Regions from separate parts of the Ochrobactrum sp. 19YEA23 genome, predicted to be linked through region 2. Evidence: riboswitches for the same ligand, from Rfam matches in the RefSeq annotation. Region 2 holds a riboswitch; each other region holds the start of a gene.
The links. Region 2 has a riboswitch for thiamine pyrophosphate ahead of thiB (thiamine ABC transporter substrate binding subunit). Riboswitches for the same ligand answer to the same signal wherever they lie in the genome.

Region 1: another riboswitch for thiamine pyrophosphate. It lies ahead of thiC (phosphomethylpyrimidine synthase ThiC); the one in region 2 lies ahead of thiB (thiamine ABC transporter substrate binding subunit).
Region 3: another riboswitch for thiamine pyrophosphate. It lies ahead of thiD (bifunctional hydroxymethylpyrimidine kinase/phosphomethylpyrimidine kinase); the one in region 2 lies ahead of thiB (thiamine ABC transporter substrate binding subunit).

The regions. Positions count from the first base shown of each region.
Region 1 covers NZ_JASAMQ010000010.1:89-6,350, forward strand. The annotation lists gene thiC (phosphomethylpyrimidine synthase ThiC) at 248-2,005, opposite strand; TPP riboswitch at 2,097-2,208, opposite strand; gene QBD01_RS21120 (MFS transporter) at 2,364-3,680, opposite strand; gene QBD01_RS21125 (MarR family transcriptional regulator) at 4,037-4,471, shown strand; gene QBD01_RS21130 (MarR family winged helix-turn-helix transcriptional regulator) at 4,481-4,912, opposite strand; gene hmgA (homogentisate 1,2-dioxygenase) at 5,057-6,262, shown strand, end outside.
Region 2 covers NZ_JASAMQ010000011.1:105,779-112,040, forward strand. The annotation lists gene thiP (thiamine/thiamine pyrophosphate ABC transporter permease ThiP) at 1-1,503, opposite strand, end outside; gene thiB (thiamine ABC transporter substrate binding subunit) at 1,500-2,504, opposite strand; TPP riboswitch at 2,601-2,715, opposite strand; gene QBD01_RS22215 (thiamine diphosphokinase) at 2,820-3,497, shown strand; gene QBD01_RS22220 (glycine zipper domain-containing protein) at 3,609-3,893, shown strand; gene QBD01_RS22225 (ABC-F family ATP-binding cassette domain-containing protein) at 4,062-5,888, shown strand; gene QBD01_RS22230 (aldo/keto reductase) at 5,925-6,262, opposite strand, start outside.
Region 3 covers NZ_JASAMQ010000001.1:593,714-599,975, forward strand. The annotation lists gene tenA (thiaminase II) at 1-574, opposite strand, end outside; gene QBD01_RS02665 (ABC transporter substrate-binding protein) at 571-1,539, opposite strand; gene QBD01_RS02670 (thiamine phosphate synthase) at 1,536-2,183, opposite strand; gene QBD01_RS02675 (thiazole synthase) at 2,183-2,953, opposite strand; gene thiS (sulfur carrier protein ThiS) at 2,955-3,152, opposite strand; gene thiO (glycine oxidase ThiO) at 3,149-4,141, opposite strand; gene thiD (bifunctional hydroxymethylpyrimidine kinase/phosphomethylpyrimidine kinase) at 4,141-5,031, opposite strand; TPP riboswitch at 5,118-5,224, opposite strand; gene QBD01_RS02695 (putative bifunctional diguanylate cyclase/phosphodiesterase) at 5,637-6,262, shown strand, end outside.

The DNA of each region.
Region 1 (6,262 bases), on a different contig from region 2:
CGCTATAGCCTGAGCAAAACACGACACAGAAAAGCCCCAGCGCATGAGTACCGGGGCTTTTGGCGTTTAATGTTCGAGATGAGAGAGGAGGGCACTCTCCTGTAGTCAGGCCCCGGCCTCACGCCACACAAAATGACCGCCGCCAAGCTCCACATGATCGAGATGCGGGTGCCCCTGCTTTGTCTGTGTAAGACTTATAGCGCTACTGCAGCTATTTAGAAGTTGCACTCATTAGCCGGCTTCAGCCTCACACCTTCATGCTCTCTTCCTGCGATCCTGCGCGTATCTCATGTGAGATTTGCATTGAACAGAACTTGGGACCACACATGGAGCAGAAATGAGCGTCCTTGTGAGCCTCCTTGGGTAAGGTCTCGTCATGATAAGAACGTGCTGTCTCTGGATCCAGTGAAAGATTGAACTGATCTTCCCAGCGGAATTCGAACCGAGCCCGCGATAGCGCATCATCACGGATACGCGCTGACGGATGCCCTTTTGCGAGGTCTGCGGCATGAGCGGCTATCTTGTAGGTGACGACACCGATTTTAACATCGTCGCGGTTGGGCAAGCCGAGGTGCTCCTTCGGGGTAACGTAGCAAAGCATGGCGGTGCCGAACCAGCCGATCATCGCTGCACCAATTCCCGAGGTTATATGGTCATAACCGGGTGCGATATCAGTGGTCAGCGGTCCGAGCGTGTAGAACGGCGCCTCTCCGCACGTGTGTAATTGCTTGTCCATGTTCTCTTTGATCTTGTGCATAGGAACGTGGCCGGGTCCTTCTATCATTACCTGGCAATCCTTGGACCAGGCTATCTGGGTCAGTTCTCCAAGCGTCTCGAGTTCGGCAAATTGTGCCGCGTCATTGGCATCTGCGATCGATCCCGGACGCAGACCGTCGCCAAGGGAGAATGAGACATCGTATGCCCGACAGATATCGCAAATTTCTTCGAAATGTTCGTAGAGAAAACTCTCTTTGTGGTGGTGTAGGCACCACTTCGCCATGATCGAACCGCCGCGTGAAACGATGCCGGTTACGCGATTGGCGGTGAGGTGGATATAAGAAAGCCGCACGCCAGCGTGTATGGTAAAATAATCAACGCCTTGTTCGGCCTGTTCGATCAATGTGTCGCGATAGATCTGCCAGTTCAGATCTTCGGCGATACCATTGACCTTCTCCAGAGCCTGATAGAGCGGTACCGTACCGATTGGAACTGGCGAGTTCCGGATGATCCATTCTCGAATATTGTGAATGTTTCGTCCGGTTGAAAGGTCCATGACCGTATCGGCACCCCAACGGATCGCCCATACCATCTTTTCAACTTCCTCGCCCATAGAAGATGTTACGGCAGAATTGCCGATATTAGCGTTGATCTTAACCAGAAAGTTCCGCCCGATGATCATCGGCTCGGATTCAGGATGGTTGATATTGGCAGGAAGAATAGCGCGTCCCTCTGCAATCTCCTGGCGAACGAATTCCGGTGTTACATAGTCGGGAATGTTGGCGCCGAAACCTTGCCCGTCGCGCGGCAATTCATGCTGGACAGCTTGTCGCCCAAGGTTTTCGCGGATGGCGACGAATTCCATTTCGGGAGTGATGATCCCTGCACGGGCATAAGCAAGCTGGGTAACCGCCTTGCCATTCCTTGCTTTCAACGGTGCATTTAGAAAAGGGAATTCCGGTGTCAGTCGTTCACCTGTCGCAAAGCCGTTATCTGCGGGTTGAACCGAGCGCCCTTCATAGGCTTCGACATCGCCACGCCCGCTGATCCAGCTTTCGCGCAGTCGGGGCAACCCTTTTTCGATATTGATCGTTGCGTGATCGTCGGTGTAGGGGCCAGACGGGTCATAGACCGTAACGGGTGGCAGCCCGGAACTGGGATGCAGCGCAATTTCTCGCATCGGGACGCGGATATCCGGATAAAGCGTTCCTGGTATGCTTAGTTTTCGGGACGCGGGGAGAGGGCCAGTGGTAACAGTCGGGGCTGTGTTGCCAGTAATAATAGACATGGTTGAGGCTCCAAGATGTGACGTTGGAGACCCAGTTCCAGTGTTGGAAGGATGAAAAAACGCCATCAGGAAGCATCCAGTGGACGCTCGCATTCCAGCATTTGCACCGTCCCTACGCCAGTATGAACTGGATCAGGTTCAACGGGTCACTGCGCACGCTAGCAGTATCTCAGCCCCTTGCCGGGACTCCCCTGGTGAATGCTTAAAATTATGCACGGGCAGTTTTGGTCGTCAAGACCGGTTGGCTGCGCGCGTGTTTCTATTCCCGACCATGGACGTAAAACAAACGGTGAAGCTTGGCTTCTCTTTTTCCATTTGGCATCATCACTGATGCGGCTTTTTGAAAATCCGAAGCGCTTTAATTCACCAGATCCCTGCCTTTGGTTTCCGGTGTGGTGATCATCACATAGATCGCCGGGATTGCCATCAATGTAGCGTAGATCGCGACCGCGAAGGGCGTGCCGAATATCTCGAGCAGCCACGTGCCGATGATCGGGGCAAGCGCTCCACCCAACACCGTGGCGACGGAATAGGATGTCGACATAGCCGTGTAGCGAACGCGCGCCGGGAAGAGTTCGGTGAAATAGGCCGACATGCCACCCACGATAATGCCGTGGAAGGAGAGCGTCAGCACGGTTGCCCAAGTGAGCGTCGCGGTGTCTGCGCCGGGCGGCAGGCTGAATAGCCAGAAGCCTGCGCCGATACCGCCCACGAGACCCACCAGCGTAACGGCCTTGCGTCCGATACGGTCTGCGGTGGCGCCTGCCGCGAGTATGACCGCGACTTCGGCAATGGAACCGACGAACAGTGCGCCGAGGGCAGCTTCACGCGGCACTTTGAGGAACACGGTCGCCAGCACGACGAAGAATGTGGAGAAGAGATAGAAAAGCGCGCTTTCGCCAGCCTTGACGAACAGGACGCGGAGCATATTAGCGCCTTGGGTCGTGATTGCTTCGCGCAAGGGTGCTTTGATGGCTTCGGTCTTTTGTTCCTGCAGATGGATGAAAGCAGGCGATTCCTCGACCTTGCGCCGGACCCATAGACCGAGACCGATCAGCAGGATGGAGGCGATGAAGGGAATACGCCACGCCCATTCTACAAAAGCGTCCGATCCGAAATGCCCGATGACCAAACCGATAACGGCGGTGGCAAGTACATTCCCGGCTGGTCCGCCGATCATGGGAAATCCGGTCCAGAGCCCACGCTGCTTGGCCGGAAGGCTTTCGGCGATCAGCACCAGCGCGCCAGTGGATTCGCCGCCGATGGCAAAACCTTGCAACAGGCGCATTAGGAGCAGCAACAGGGGAGCGAACACGCCAATCTGCTGATAGGTGGGGAGCAGGCCCATGGCGACAGTCGCGCCGCCCATCAGGAAAAGACTGATCACGAGTGCCTGCTTGCGCCCTATCCTGTCACCCAGAACACCGAAGAACCAGCCTCCAGCGGGACGAGCGATAAAGCCGACGGCCTGCGTAGACAGGGCTGCAATCAGGCCGGTGATCGGATCGACCACCGGAAAAAACGCGGTGTTGAAAACAAGTGCGGCGCAAAAAGCGAAAACCGCGAAGTCATACCACTCGATAATCGTGCCGGTGCTGGCCGCGAAAAGAAGCCGTATCGATGATTTTTGCGTCTGCGCGGCATCCATTGTGCCCGCCGGTGCTGATGTGTTCATGGCTGCTCCTCCGCTGCCCAGCATTTGAAATGCCGGTTCCTCGCTACCGGCTCCCTATAATCGTATCATTTGCAACGAAGTCAAGTTCATTGCAATAGCAACGTTACATATGCAATGAAATAGTGGCCATCAGTTTCTGGGGATTACAATCTGCAGGAGGTGCGAGGATCAATTCAAAAGGCAGTTCGAACGGACAGGATAACAGTGGTGTACGGGTAGTTTTCATTGAGGCGCAATCTTATCAGACCGCGTTTCGCTCCGACTAGATCTCGCTCTTGAAAAAGCCTTTGAAATTGTCCGTCCATTCCGGGAAAATGATTGAAATGAAAAGACTTTGTGAGGGGTATGCAATGCGCATGGAGACGTTTTTTCCTTATAGGCTCGCGATTGTCGCGGAAGCGTTCTCCCGGCAGCTGGTTGCTGTTTATGGTCACGAATATGGGCTGATGCGTGAGGAATGGCGTCTGCTGTTTCTGCTGGCGGAGGCAGGTTCCATCGATTCCGTGCGGCTTGCCCAGCGCACCTCCCTCGACAAGGTGCAGGTCAGTCGGGCCGCCAGCCGTCTGGAAGAGAAAGGCCTGATTGTCAGGACTGTATCGAAAGAAGACCGACGTTTGCGGCACTATGCTGTCACGGATGCGGGCCAAGCCCTGTTTCAAAAGGCCTTTGGCGAAGTCGATGCCAAGGCCAATGCCATCTTGGGTGCGATGTCCGAGCAGGACCGGCTGGCTCTGGAAACGGGCATTGCTGCTCTGCACAAGGCCGTCAAACAGGTGACTGAAGCCGAGTGAGGTTCGCAACTATCGCGAAGGGTGGGCGCTGGAAAGGCGGGTCAGCCCATCGAGAAAATGTTTGGCGTCCGGGCCTAGATCTTTAAGGATCTCCGCCTGAAACTCGTCGGCAATCTTGCCGAGACGGTGCATCAGTTCTTCCCCCTTGGGGGTGAGTGCGAGTACAATCAATCGACGGTCGACATTGTTGTCGGATTTACGCAGTAAGCCCGCACCTTCCAGACGGGTTGCGGCCCGGCTGACAATCGACTTGTCGAGATTGACCCGGGTATTGATATCCCGGATGCTGACTTCGCCGCTACGATAGAGATGCGCCAATACGCGCCATTCAGGGATGGTCAGCCCCGCCTCGGCGGCATAGCGTTTTGCAAATCGCTCGCTGATCCGCGCGGCCACCACACTGAGCCGATAGGGCAGGAAGCTATCGAGTTCGAATGCCATGCACGTCTCCTTTTTGCAGGAAAGGAGCAGAGTTTCATTGCAAATACAACGGAAAAAGACGTGTCACGCAAGAAGCATTGACTTCGTTGCATTCGCAACGTTAATATCGTTGTTAGAGCAACGAATTTGCCGGGAGGAATAATCATGACCACTCACACGATCCCGCAGGGCATGGTCCGCGCATCGGTAACGACTGGAACGGTCGAGGGCTATATGCCCGGTTTCGGCAATGACTTTGAAACCGAGGCGCTGCCGGGCGCTTTGCCGCAAGGTCAGAATTCACCGCAGAAATGCAATTACGGGCTTTATGCCGAGCAGCTGTCCGGCACCGCTTTCACCGCGCCGCGTGGTCAAAACGAGCGGACCTGGTGCTATCGCATTCGCCCATCGGTCCATCATACGGGCCGATTCCAGCTGATAGATGTGCCGTACTGGAAGACCGCGCCCAATCTGCCGGTCGGCGATCCGCAGCGGCGCAATATCACCAGTCTCGGCCAGTATCGCTGGGACCCTATCCCGCTGCCGGGGCCGGATGAGGATCTGACGTGGATCACCGGCATGCGCACCATGACCACGGCGGGCGATGTGAATATCCAGATCGGTATGGCAAGCCATGTCTATCTGATCACGCGCTCGATGGAGGACGAGTATTTTTACTCTGCCGACAGCGAATTGCTGGTCGTGCCGCAGGAGGGCCGCCTGCGCTTCTGCACCGAGCTTGGCATCATCGATCTTGAGCCCAAGGAAATTGCCATTATCCCGCGCGGTCTTGTCTATCGCGTCGAGGTGCTTGAGGGACCGTGCCGCGGTTTCGTCTGCGAGAATTACGGCCAGAAATTCGATATGCCGGGTCGTGGTCCTATCGGCGCGAACTGCCTTGCCAATCCACGCGATTTCAAATCCCCCGTTGCGGCTTATGAAGATAAACAGGCGCGCTCGCGTGTTGTCATCAAATGGTGCGGCCAGTTCCACGAGAGCTGGATTGACCATTCGCCGCTCGATATTGTGGCGTGGCATGGCAATTACTGTGCCTATAAATATGATCTGCGCACTTATTCGCCGGTTGGCGCCATTCTGTTCGACCATCCCGATCCGTCGATTTTCACGGTGCTGACCGCGCCGTCGGGTCAGGAAGGAACGGCCAATATCGACTTCGTGCTGTTCCGCGAACGCTGGCTGGTGGCGGAACATTCCTTCCGTCCGCCATGGTATCACAAGAACATCATGTCCGAGCTGATGGGCAATATTTACGGTGTCTATGATGCCAAGCCGCAGGGCTTTGCGCCGGGTGGCATCAGCCTGCACAATTGCATGTTGCCGCATGGTCCTGACCGCGACGCATTTGAAGGC
Region 2 (6,262 bases):
CTGCAAGAGAAGATAGGGCAGGGTCAGAAGCGCATCGCTGCCGAACAGCGCGATTGTGCCGAGGTCGCCAATGGAAAGCGCCATGGCAAAGGCGAAAGCCATGCCAAAAGGTCTGCGGATCGACGGCCAGTCAATGAGCCGAAGCCGATTGAGGCCATGAATGCCAAGCTGGGCACAGAGCCGATTGTGACGCGCAGCTGCCGTATCCCAGGCCGGGCGCAATAGCCGGACCGCGAAAGGCATAGCCATAGCAGCGTTGACGGTTACCACCATCACCGGCGCGATGGCGAAAGGATTGGTGAAATGGCGCAGCAGGATGAACCATCCCGCGCCGATCACGATAGGCGGCATGACGAGTATCAGGCTCGCGCCCGTATCGAACAGGCTGGCTATTTTGTTGTTTCTGACTGCTTCCCGGGCCGAAACGAGCGCCAGCGAGAGAAGCACTGAGAGCGTTGCCGCAGAAAAACCGAGCGCAAGGCTGGTGCCGATGGCGCGCCAGACTGTCGTTTCGCTGAGCAGGCGGGTGAGGTCGGCAGCAAGGCCGGACACGACCACGCCTGCAATTGGCAAGGCGACATAAAGAAAACCGATGAGAATGGCGGTGATGTTGAACAGGCGTTCACCCCGCGCAGGCCTGCCGTAGCGGCGCGGTGCTGCCGTGTGGGTAAAGCCTTCTTCTGAAGGACGCCCGGTCAGGCGCAGGGCCAGCAGGATCAGCAAGGTCAGGCCGAGCTGGGTGACGGTGAGCGCCACCGCGCGCGCCGGGTCGAAATCAAAATGCAGGCTTTGATAGATCGCCACTTCCAGCGTTGTCGCGCGCGGACCGCCGCCGAGCGTCAGCACAGTAGTGAAGCTTGTCACGCATAGCATGAAGATCAGCCCCGCCATGCCGGGCAGGCTGCGGCGGATAACCGGCCATTCGATCAGCCGAAAACGGGCGCGATTGCCCATGCCAAGCTGGGCCGCCAGTTTCCAATAATCGGCGGGTATCGATTCATAGGCAGCGAGAATGAGCCGCACCGCCAGCGGCATGTTGAAGAACACATGCGCGATCAAAATGCCCGTAATGCCATAGATATCCGGCTGGAACGAGTGGCCCGCAGCGTCCGACATATGGGCGATCAGGCCGTTTCGACCGTAAATGCTGGTAACGCCCAGCACGGCCACAAGGGCAGGCAACGCGAGCGGCAGAGCGAACAGCCGCAGAATAAAACCCCGCCCGGGAAAATGCGCTTCCGAATGCAAGGCGCGCGCAACGGGAATAGCAAAGGCAACCGAAAGCAGGCTCGACGCGATGGCCTGTGCGATAGTGAAACGGGCGGTTCGCCAGAGATAGGCATCGAAATTTGCGGCGGCATCGAAGCCGCCGCTGGCTTCAAAGGCAAGCGCGATGAGCGCGCCACCGGCAAGCACGACAAGAAAAGCCAGCGCCAAAGCCCCCGCGACGGGTTTCATCGCGGGGGCGGAGCTGGTGTTTTTGCCTGCCGGAGTGCCGATCATTTGCTGGTGGCTGCCAGCCATTCATCGACCCAGGCCTTGCGGTTCTTCGCAACCTCGTCGGATGGAATGAGCAAGGTCTTTTCCGGCTTCGGCAATGCGTCGAAAGCGGCGGGAAGCGGCGTCGATGTCTTGCCTGCCGGGAACATCCAGTTGGTTTCCGGGATCACATCCTGAAAGCCGGGGCCGGTCATGAAGGACAGGAACTTCTGCGCCAGCGGGTTCTTGGCGCCAGTCGTCGTCTGGGCGGCCAGTTCGATCTGGAGGTAATTGCCTTCCGGATAGGCCAGCGCCTTATAGCGATCTGTCTTCTCCGCGATGACATGATAGGCTGGCGAACTGGTATAGGAGAGCACCATCGGTGCTTCACCCTTGGTGAAGAGGCCATAGGCTTCCGACCAGCCAGGCGTGACGGTGAGAATGCGCTTCTGCAATTTCTGCCAGGCATCGCCCGCCTGATCGCCATAGACGGCTTTCATCCAAAGCAGTATGCCAAGACCCGGCGTCGAGGTGCGCGGATCCTGAAGCACGATCTTCTGCGACGGGTCCCCTTCGACCAGTTCTTTCAGGCTCTTGGGCGGATTGGGCAGCTTTTCCGAATCATAGACGATGGCGAAATAGCCATAGTCATAGGGCACGAAAATATCGTCCTTGAAATCCCCCGGCACGCTGACATTGCCAAGATCGATGCCGCTTGGCGCGAAGAACCCGCTGGCGCGCGCTTCGGTGGTGAGATTGGTGTCGAGGCCAAGCACAATATCGGCCTTGGTGTTGCCACCTTCAAGCTTCAGCCGGTTGAGCAGCGCGACGCCGTCTGCGGAAGCGACCCAGTTGATCTCGCAGTCGCATTCCTTCTCGAAGTTTTCCTTCACCTTGGGGCCGGGGCCCCATTCGGAAATGAAACTGTCATAGGTGTAGATGGTAAGCTTGTCTTTAGCTTGCGCTGCGGGCGCGAGACTCACCGCTGCCGCAAAAGAGAAGGCCAGCAAAGATAACAGCCGCATAACGGCACGTCCTTTCATCAAGTTAAAAGGATATAGCGCCGCTTGGGGTCTGGAGCACAACCGTAACCGAAAAGCTGCAACTTTTCGGGATCGTGCCGCAGAGCAGCATCTAATCCCTCCGCCGGTGCAAACCGGATCAGGTTCAGCGGGTTGGTTTTTGGAAAAACCTCTCAGCCATTCATGGGAACAAATGGCACCCCGTTAGAGCGTTGCGACATTAATATGTCAGGCCATAAAGGGCAAGAGAGGCAAAACCGATGCAAACTGGGACAAAGCGGACTTCCAGCTGCGATTTGCCCATGATATGAGCGGCTTATGAGCACATTCGTCATCCTTCTCGGCGGCGACCTCGTCGTAACCGAACGGCTGCGGCAGCAGATTGTCGGAGCGCGTATTCTTGCAGCCGATGGCGGTATTCGTCATGCAGCCGCTCTGGGCGTCGAGCCGGAACTGTGGCTCGGCGATTTCGATTCCACGCCGCAAGCCTTGCTCGAGCAATATGCCCATGTGCCGCAAAAGACATTTCCCCGCGCCAAGGATATGACGGACGGCGAACTGGCTTTCGAGGAAGCCTTTGCCCGTGGCGCGACACGCGCCATTTTGTGCGGTGCTTTCGGCGGCCAGCGTACCGATCATACGCTGCTGCATCTCACAATGGCGACAGCGCAGGCAAACAAAGGGCGGAATGTTCTTCTGTCCAGTGGTGTGGAAGAAGCCTGGCCGGTGACGGCTGGCGAGTTTACCTATGATTTCCCGGAAGGCACGCTGTTCAGCGTCATCAGTTTCACCTCTGTGGAGGGGCTTTCAATCACAAATGCGGAGTGGCCGTTAGACAACGTGACCCTTCCTTTTGGTTCTTCGTGGACAGTTTCCAATATAGTGCGTGGAACACTTCGCATTACTGTGCGTTCTGGCTTAGCGATACTTGTTGCAAACTTAAATTCGGAGCATGCAGACGGGGCATCGCTAACCTTACCGATTGAAAAGGCTTGACGCTTGACAGCGAAACGTATTTCAAATGCGTAAGCGGGTTTATTAGTTAGCGCCGAAATTGGGGACGCAAAATCGGCACCTGAAGTGTCAACTTTGACAGGAGATTGTTTGATGAAGTCACGTCTTTCCATGATTGCGGTTGCCGGGGTGCTCGCATTGTCGACAGCAGCATGCACGACCAACGAACAGCGCACGGCTGGTTACGGTGTTGGCGGCGCAGCAATTGGTGCTCTCGCCGGTGGTGCAATCGGCGGTAACGGCCGTGGCGCTCTCACGGGTGCTGCTATCGGTGCTGTTGCCGGTACGCTGGTTGGCGCTGCCCAGACGCGTAATGGCGTGCAGTACTGCCGCTATCGCGATAATTACGGCCGCGTCTACGAAGCACGCTGCCAGTAAGCTTGAAGCTTAAAATCGTATGACGGACAGGCCGGGGAAACCCGGCCTGTTTGTTTTTCGTGCCTCTTTCCTATCGATCCATTTGACAGAACGGCTTTTGTCGCGGACAAGCAGGGCGGAATTTCAAAGCACATCCCGAGAACCGCCCAGAAAGCCTCAGAAGACACCATGGCACCACCGCTCCTTCGCCTAGACCAGATCAAGCTCACCTTCGGCGGTACGCCTCTTCTGGAGGATGCGAGCCTTTCGGTGAGCGAGGGCGACCGCATCGCGCTGGTCGGGCGCAATGGTTCCGGCAAGTCCACGCTTCTGAAGATTGCCGCCGGCATGGTCGAGCCGACTTCGGGCGAAGTGTTCAAGCATCCGGGCGCGACCGTTCGCTATCTGCCGCAGGTGCCGGACATGGACGGTTTTGCCAGCGTGCGCGCCTATGTTGAAGCCGGGCTCGGACCGACCGACGATCCGCATCGCGTGACCTATCTTCTGGAGCATCTGGGCCTGACCGGCGAAGAAAATCCGGATTATCTTTCGGGCGGTGAAGCACGCCGCGCAGCGCTGGCGCGTGTGATCGCGCCGCAGCCCGATGTGCTTTTGCTGGACGAGCCGACCAACCATCTCGATCTGACGACCATCGAATGGCTGGAAGGCGAATTGCGCCAGATCCGCTCGGCCATCGTGCTGATCTCGCATGACCGTCGCTTTCTGGAAAATGTCAGCCGCGCGACCGTCTGGCTCGACCGTGGCATCACACGCCGTCTGGAGCAGGGTTTCGGCCATTTCGAGGAATGGCGCGACAAGGTTCTGGAAGAAGAAGAGCGCGATCATCACAAGCTTGGCCGCCAGATTGCCCGCGAGGAGCATTGGCTGCGCTATGGCGTTACGGCGCGCCGCAAGCGCAATATGCGCCGCCTCGGCGAATTGCATTCCATGCGTGCGGATTTCCGCAATCACCGTAAGGCGCAAGGTTCGGCGGTTCTGACGGCCAGCGATTCCAAGGAATCCGGCAAGCTGGTGGTCGAAGCCAAGGGGCTCAACAAGGCCTATGGCGACCGCGTACTGGTCAAGGATTTCTCGACACGCGTGCAGCGTGGCGACCGGATCGGTCTGGTCGGCCCGAACGGTGCGGGAAAAACCACACTGCTCTCGCTCCTGACCGACAAGCTGGCGCCAGATTCCGGCACGCTTCGGCTGGGCGTCAATCTGGAAATGGCCGAGCTTGACCAGAAGCGTGACAGCCTCAATCTGGATGAGACGCTGTCGCATTATCTGACCGATGGGCGCGGGGAAAACCTCGTCATCAATGGCGAGCAGCGCCATGTTGTTTCCTATATGAAGGACTTTCTATTCCAGCCGGAACAGGCCCGCACGCCGATCCGCGAGCTTTCCGGTGGCGAAAGGGCGCGTCTGATGCTGGCCCGTGTGCTAGCTCGCCCTGCCAACCTGCTGATCCTCGACGAACCGACCAACGATCTCGATATGGAGACGCTGGATCTGTTGCAGGAACTGGTCGCAGGTTTTCCGGGCACCGTCATTCTGGTCAGCCATGATCGCGATTTTCTCGACCGGACGGTGACGTCCGTGATTGCGCCGGAAGGCGATGGACGCTGGCTGGAATATGCGGGCGGCTATGCCGACATGATGGCGCAGCGCAAGGAACAGGCGCTGGAGCGTCGCAACGTCAAGACGGCGAACGCCCGCGCTGGTGATAAGGGCGGCGATAGCAGCGAGGAGGCTTCGCAGCCGAAGCGTGAGGAAAAGCGCAAGCTCTCCTTCAAGCAGAAATTCGCGCTGGAAACGCTGCCGGGCAAGATGGACGCTCTGGGCAAGGAAATCACCGTCCTTGAAGGCAAGCTTGCCGATCCGCAGCTCTATGCCAAGGACCCGACGCTTTTTGCCAAGACCGCCGATCTTCTGGAAAAGAAGCGCAGCGAGAACGCCGCCATGGAAGAAGAATGGCTGGAACTCGAAATGCTGCGGGAAGAGATTGAGGGATAAACGAACCCGCCGATATCTCGGCGGGTTTCAGTTGATTTAGGCGCTTGCCTTGTTGAGCAAAGCAATATCGCTGTCACGAAGCTTCAGCTCGGCGGCAGTGATCAGTTCTCCCAATTGGGTCAGGCGCGTGGCGCTGGCAATCGGAGCGGTGATTGACGGGTGCGCGATCAGCCAGGCAATGGCCACCTGTGCCTGCGTGGCGTCGACATTGCGAGCCACTTCGTCCAGCGCGGCAATGATCCGCGAACCGCGATCCGTCAGATATTTCTCAACCGACTTGCCACGGGCGCTCTGACCAAGATCATCGGCAGAGCGATACTTGCCGGTCAGGAAACCTGCCGCCAGTGCGTAATAGGGAATGACGCCAATCTCAT
Region 3 (6,262 bases), on a different contig from region 2:
CGGCCTGATCGAACAGCTTGCCGACCGTATGGCACATGTCCTGATATTCGGCCCCCGCATAGGTATCGATCCATTCCTGATAGGGCGTGCCGGGCAGGGCGGTCACGGCGAGATTGAGGCCGATCTCGCCATAGCCATGCGCGCATGGCACAAGCGCGGTCAGCAGGTCGAGGAAATCGCCCGCTTGTCCGCAATCGAGCACATAGCGCGTATAGGCTAGATTTTCCGGCTCTTCCTTCGTCGCGTAAAGCTCGTCTTCGCTGATCCCCTCGCGGGCGCAGATGCTGACATGCAGCGGCAGTTCCATATGGGCGAGACCGTGCATGATATCGGCGCAGAGCCGGGTTTCCTGCAGCGTATTGGCCTTGACAACGCCGAGCGCAAAGGCGCGCGCATAGTGGTGCAGATAGACATAATCCTGACGGAGATAATGCAGGAAGGCAGCTTTCGGCAGGGTGCCGTCACCCAATCCGCGCACGAATTCATGCTCGATATAGGGCTTCCAGTCGGCAAGTGTTGCGGCGCGAAGGCGCGTGAACAGTTCGGATGAATAATGCGGTTGCGGCTGGCTCATGACTTGCTCCCTTCTGCGTTGACGTCGATGGCAAATTTTTCGACCGGCAGGATGGAGGGCACCAGATTATGCTCCTTGAGATAGGCCTCATAACGCTGCCAGCGACCGTAATCGAGGCTTGCAGGCGCGCGTGAGAAGCGCGCGATGGTGTCTTTCCAGGCGCGCTGGTTCAACTCGTCCTTGAGCTCGGTGCTGTAGGATGAAAACAGCTCGTAACCCTTGTCCGGGTGATTGACGATATATTGCGCGGCCTTCTCCGTGGCCGAGAGGAAGCGCGAAATCTTGTTCTTTTCCGCCGCATCCAGCTTGGTCGTGGCGGCGACATAGACCAGCTCGTCATAAACCGGCACGCCTTCTTCCTCGACGAAGAAGCATTTGCCGGGCACGCCTTCGACGGCCATCTGGTTCAGTTCGACATTGCGATAGGCACCCATCACCGCATCGACCTGCTTCGACATCAGCGACGGCGCGAGCGAGAAATTCACATTGATCAGTTCGACATCCGAGAGTTTGACACCGTGCTGGCCGAGAATGGTGCCGAGCAGAGTTTCCTCGGTTCCGGCGACCGAATAGCCGATCTTCTTGCCCTTGAGATCGGCAATGGAATTTACCGATCCGTCGTCGCGGGTCATCAGGCAGTTGAGCGGCGAGTCGATCAAGGTGCCGACGCGGATAAGCGGCAGGCCTTCATGCACCTGAAGATGCACCTGCTGCTGATAGGAAATGGCAAGATCGGCTTGTCCCGCCGCCACCATCTTGGTCGGCGTCGAGGCATCGGCAGGCGCGACGATATCCACGTCCAGCCCTGCATCCTTGAAGTAGCCGAGCTTGTCGGCGACGATGATGGGACCGTGATCGGGGTTCACATACCAGTCGAGAATGAGCTTTAGCTTGTCGTCGGCGTGAGCGGCGGTGGCAGCGGTGAAAGCGAGGCCGAACAGGGCGGCGAAGACGGTCTTTTTCATGTGCGTTGCCTTTCCATGGGGGTCTGCTCCAGAGCGTGGCCTGCATAAGCGCGGGTGGTTTCGATCCATTGGCGCAGGCGGCTTTCGGGGTCGGCATTGAGGGTGATGTCGGTGACGACGGAAACGATATCGGCGCCCGCTTCGAAAACGCCCGGTGCGCGTTCGACGCTCATACCGCCGATCCCGACCAGTGGAATGTCGCCAATCCGCGCCTTCCATTGGCCAAGACGGGGCAGGCCCTGTTCGTGCCATTTCATCTTTTTCAAAATGGTCGGGTAGATGGGGCCAAGCGCGATATAGTCTGGCTTTACCGACAGGGCGCGGTCCAGTTCCGCCTCGTCATGGCTCGAAACACCCAGTTTCAAACCACCGGCGCGAATGGCGTCAAGATCAGCATCGTCGAGGTCTTCCTGTCCGAGATGGATGAAGTCGCAACCTTCCTCCAGCGCGAGCTTCCAGTAGTCGTTGACGATCAGCTGGCAGTCATGGGCAAGGCAGATTTTCCGCGCGGCGCGGATTTCGCTGCGCAGGTCCTGCTCGGTCTTATCCTTGGCGCGCAACTGCACCAGTTTGACGCCAAGCGGCACCATACGCTCCAGCCATTTTGCGCTATCGAAGATCGGGTAGAACGGATCGAGGGCCATTACAAAAACGCCTTTCCGAGAAGAGGGGTGGAAGGTGCCGCCATATCGCGCGCTTCGATGGCGTCTGCTTCAAAAGCGAGCCGCCCGGCTTCAATCGCAAGGGCAAAACCGCGCGCCATGGCGACGGGATCGCCAGCCTTGGCGACAGCGGTGTTGATGAGCACGGCGTCATAGCCAAGTTCCATCGCCGCAGCCGCATGGGACGGCACACCGATGCCGGCATCGACAACAAGCGGAATATCGGGGAAATGCGCCCGCATGGTTTTCAGCGCATAAGGATTGTTGAGGCCACGGCCCGAGCCGATCGGCGCGCCCCAGGGCATCAGCACTTTGCAACCGGCTTCAATGAGCTTTTCCGCGACGACAAGATCGTCATTCATATAGGGAAAGACCTCAAAACCGTCGTCGCACAGTATGCGCGCTGCTTCGACCAGACCGAACGGGTCGGGCTGCAACGTGTCGTGGTCGCCGATCACTTCCAGCTTGATCCAGTTGGTGCCGAAGATTTCACGCGCCATTTTGGCGGTGGTTACCGCTTCACGCGGCGTGTGGCAGCCTGCCGTATTGGGCAGAACGGCGACGCCCAGCTCGCGGATCAGCGCCCAGAAGTCTTGTCCGGCGCGCGCATCGCCGCTTTCGCGGCGCAGCGACACGGTGACGATATCGCTTTGCGAAGCGCGCACCGCATCCGCCAATATGGCGGGCGATGGATATTGCGCCGTGCCGAGCAGCAGGCGGCTTTCAAATTGTTGGCCGTAGAATTCCAGCATCTCAGCCTCCCTGCATCGGGGCCAGAACTTCGATGCGGTCGCCAGCCGACAAGGTCGCGGCTGCGCGCTCGTCGCTGGCCACGAATTCACCGTTCAGCGCGGTTGCAACAATCGCTTCATCCAGTTCGATCTCGGTCAGCAGCGCCGCCAGATTGGCGGCTGCCGTGGTGATGACTTCACCGTTGAGCACGATCGTCATGCATAGTCCTCCACAAATTCGGGCATGGTTTCGGGCGTGGTCGCGGCCGCAACCGCCATGCGTGCCACGGCGGGCGAAAGCAGGAAGCCATGGCGGTAAAGCCCGTTGACATAGATGGTTTTGCCACGCCGTCGCACGCGGGGCAGGTTGTCTGGAAAGGCGGGGCGCGCATCGACGCCGGTTTCGAGAATCTCCGCTTCGCCGAAGGCCGGATGCAGGGCGTAAGCCGCGCTCAAAAGCTCCAATGTCGAGCGCACGCTGATGCCACTGCGCTGATCGCTTTCGATCATCGTCGCGCCGATCATGTGCACGCCGTCGCCGCGCGGCACGATGTAGAGCGGAATGCGTGGATGCAGGAGACGCACAGGCCGCGAAAGGTTGATGTCACGCGAGCGGACAACCAGCATCTCACCTTTGACACCGCGCAGATCGGGCAGCACATCGCGGGCGCTAAGACCGCGGGCATCGACGATAATATCCGCGTCGATCTTCGCTGTGTCCGCTTCCGTATTGAGGTGGAACACGACGCCTTTTCTTTGCAGGTTTCCGGCCAGTTCAACCAGTGTCTTGCGCGGATCGAGATGGCCTTCGCGTGCGAAGAACAGGCCCTGCCGGAAACGTCCGGCGAGATCGGGTTCCAGCGCATCGATGCGTTCACTGTCTATTGTGTCGAAGGCTTCCGTGCGGCGGGCGAAGCGGCGCAACTCGCTGGCGTCGCGGTTGTGCGACAGAACCAGCGTGCCTTCGCGCTTGACGCCGGAGACGTGCTTTTCCCACCAGCCGATGGCTTCCTGACCGAGCCGTACCACAGGCTCCTCGGCGCTTTCGCCCTCGCACCATGGCGCCAGCATGCCGCCTGCAAGCCAGGAGCAGCAGTCGGAACCGATCTGCGGGCTGCGGGCAATCACCGTGACGGCGTGGCCCTGATCGGTGAACTCGGCGGCGGTGGCAAGACCGGCGACACCCGCTCCGATGATGGTGACGCGCATCACGCAATCTCCTCCGTGCGGGTTTTCCAGAGGTCATGGAAATGGTGCACCGGCCCATGGCCGTGTCCGATCTTCAATGTGTCGGCAGCGCGGATTGCCCCTTGCAGATAGGTGTGGGCTGCAAGCACCGCTTTTTCGAGCGGCAGGTTTTTGGCAAGCTCTGCCGCAATGGCCGAGGAGAGCGTGCAGCCTGTGCCATGGGTGTTGACGGTCCGGATGCGTGGCGCTTCGATACGCAGCGTCGGCTGATCGCGGCGAACGAGCAGGTCGACGCAAATTTCGCCTTCGGCATGCCCGCCCTTCATCAGAACGGCTTTCGCGCCGAGTTCGAGCAATGCGCGGCCCTGCTGTTCGGCGTCTTCATCGTCGAGCGCCAGACCGCAGCCGAGCAGGCAGGCCGCTTCAGGCCGGTTGGGAGTCAAAAGCGTTGCGAGCGGCACCAGTTTCTGACGCAAAAGCGCAATGGCGTTTTCGCTCAAAAGCCGGTCGCCCGACTTGGCCACCATCACCGGATCGAGCACGATAGGGCCTGAAAAATGGGCAAGTCCGCGCGCAATGGCATCGATGGTTTCAGGCACGGACACCATGCCGATCTTCACCGCAGCCACGTCGAGATCGCTGAAGACGGCGTCTATCTGCCCAGCGACGATGGCGGGCGGGATGTCATGCACCGCGCTCACCGTACAGGTGTTCTGCACGGTCACAGCGGCAATGACGCTCGCGCCATAGACGCCGAGCGCCGAAAATGTCTTGAGGTCGGCCTGAATGCCAGCACCGCCGCCACTGTCGGAACCGGCAATGGTCACACAGATGGGGGGCACGCAGATGGGCGCAGACCGTGTCTGGTCATTGTTGGATTTGGTTCGGGAGAAACTATGTTTCTGGTTCATCGTATCGTCTCTCATTCCGAACGGAAAGATGAGACGCCATGAACCTGTATGGAGCATAAGCTCCGAGTGGGATGAACCCTGTCCGCGACGCGTCAAACTCCGTTCCCTACGCAGGTATTACCCGGATCAGGTTCAATGGGTTAACGCGAGAACGCGCCTCTCAGCCTCTTTCGAGGCACCCCAACGAATTTTGCATCCATAGGCATAGGCCGGAAGTTTTGAACGGTCAAGCAATCTTCAGTGGATGTGGGGTCACTTCCCGGTGACGGCAGCTGCGATAAAATAAGATCATCAGAAAAAACTAAATGAGCGCCTCCTTCATATATGGTTTGTTAAAACCATTGGTCGTATTGTCCCTGCGGGGAAGTGCGTCCTGGTGGCGGTCCCCGCCTGTTTGTTCGTGCCTGTCTGGTCATGAACTCATGCGGAATATGATGTTCCAGTGAGAGGTTTTATTGGCTAATTTAGACTGACGGCATGTGTCGGCTTGGGGCAAGGGGTGTATAATGGCGAAGCGGAAAGCCGGTCCGGCAGAGGCGGGAGGCTCCATGGCGAGCACATCCCAGCAGGATTTCCGTATTCTGTTCACCACCCATCCGACGCCAATGTGGGTCTATGATCCGCAGACCCTCGGCTTCATCATCATGAACGACGCAGCCTATGCGCTTTACGGCTACACGCCCGACGAGCTGCCGGGCATGACCGTACTTGATATCCGTCCGCATACCGAGCGCGAGCGCATGCTGAGCGCTGTTCGTGATCGTAGCGATCTGGAGCGCCCGGAGCGCTGGCAGCACCGGCGCGCCGACGGCGAAATCATCGAAGTCCTGACCTACGGGCGTGAGGTGCAGTTCGATGGCAGGGAAGCCATTCTCGCCATCGTACAGGACCGGACCGAACTTGCCGAAGCCAACCGGCAGGCGATCCATGCCCAGTCTTTGCTCGATAGCCTTGTCAGCAATCTGCCGCTCGGCGTGTTCATCAAGGACATGCAGGATGAGGGGCGTTATGTGCTCTACAATCAGGCGGCCTCGCAGGCGAGCGGCAAGGCGGTCGAGACGGTGGTCGGCTTTACCGACGCCCAACTGATGACGGATCTGGAGCGCCGCCAATATGCGCAGCAGGATCGTCAGGTGATGAGCAAGGGCGAAGCGCTGAGCGTTGAATATAAAACCCATCACGACGATGGAACCCTGCGTATTCTGCGCGTGATCAAGAGTTCCATTCCGCC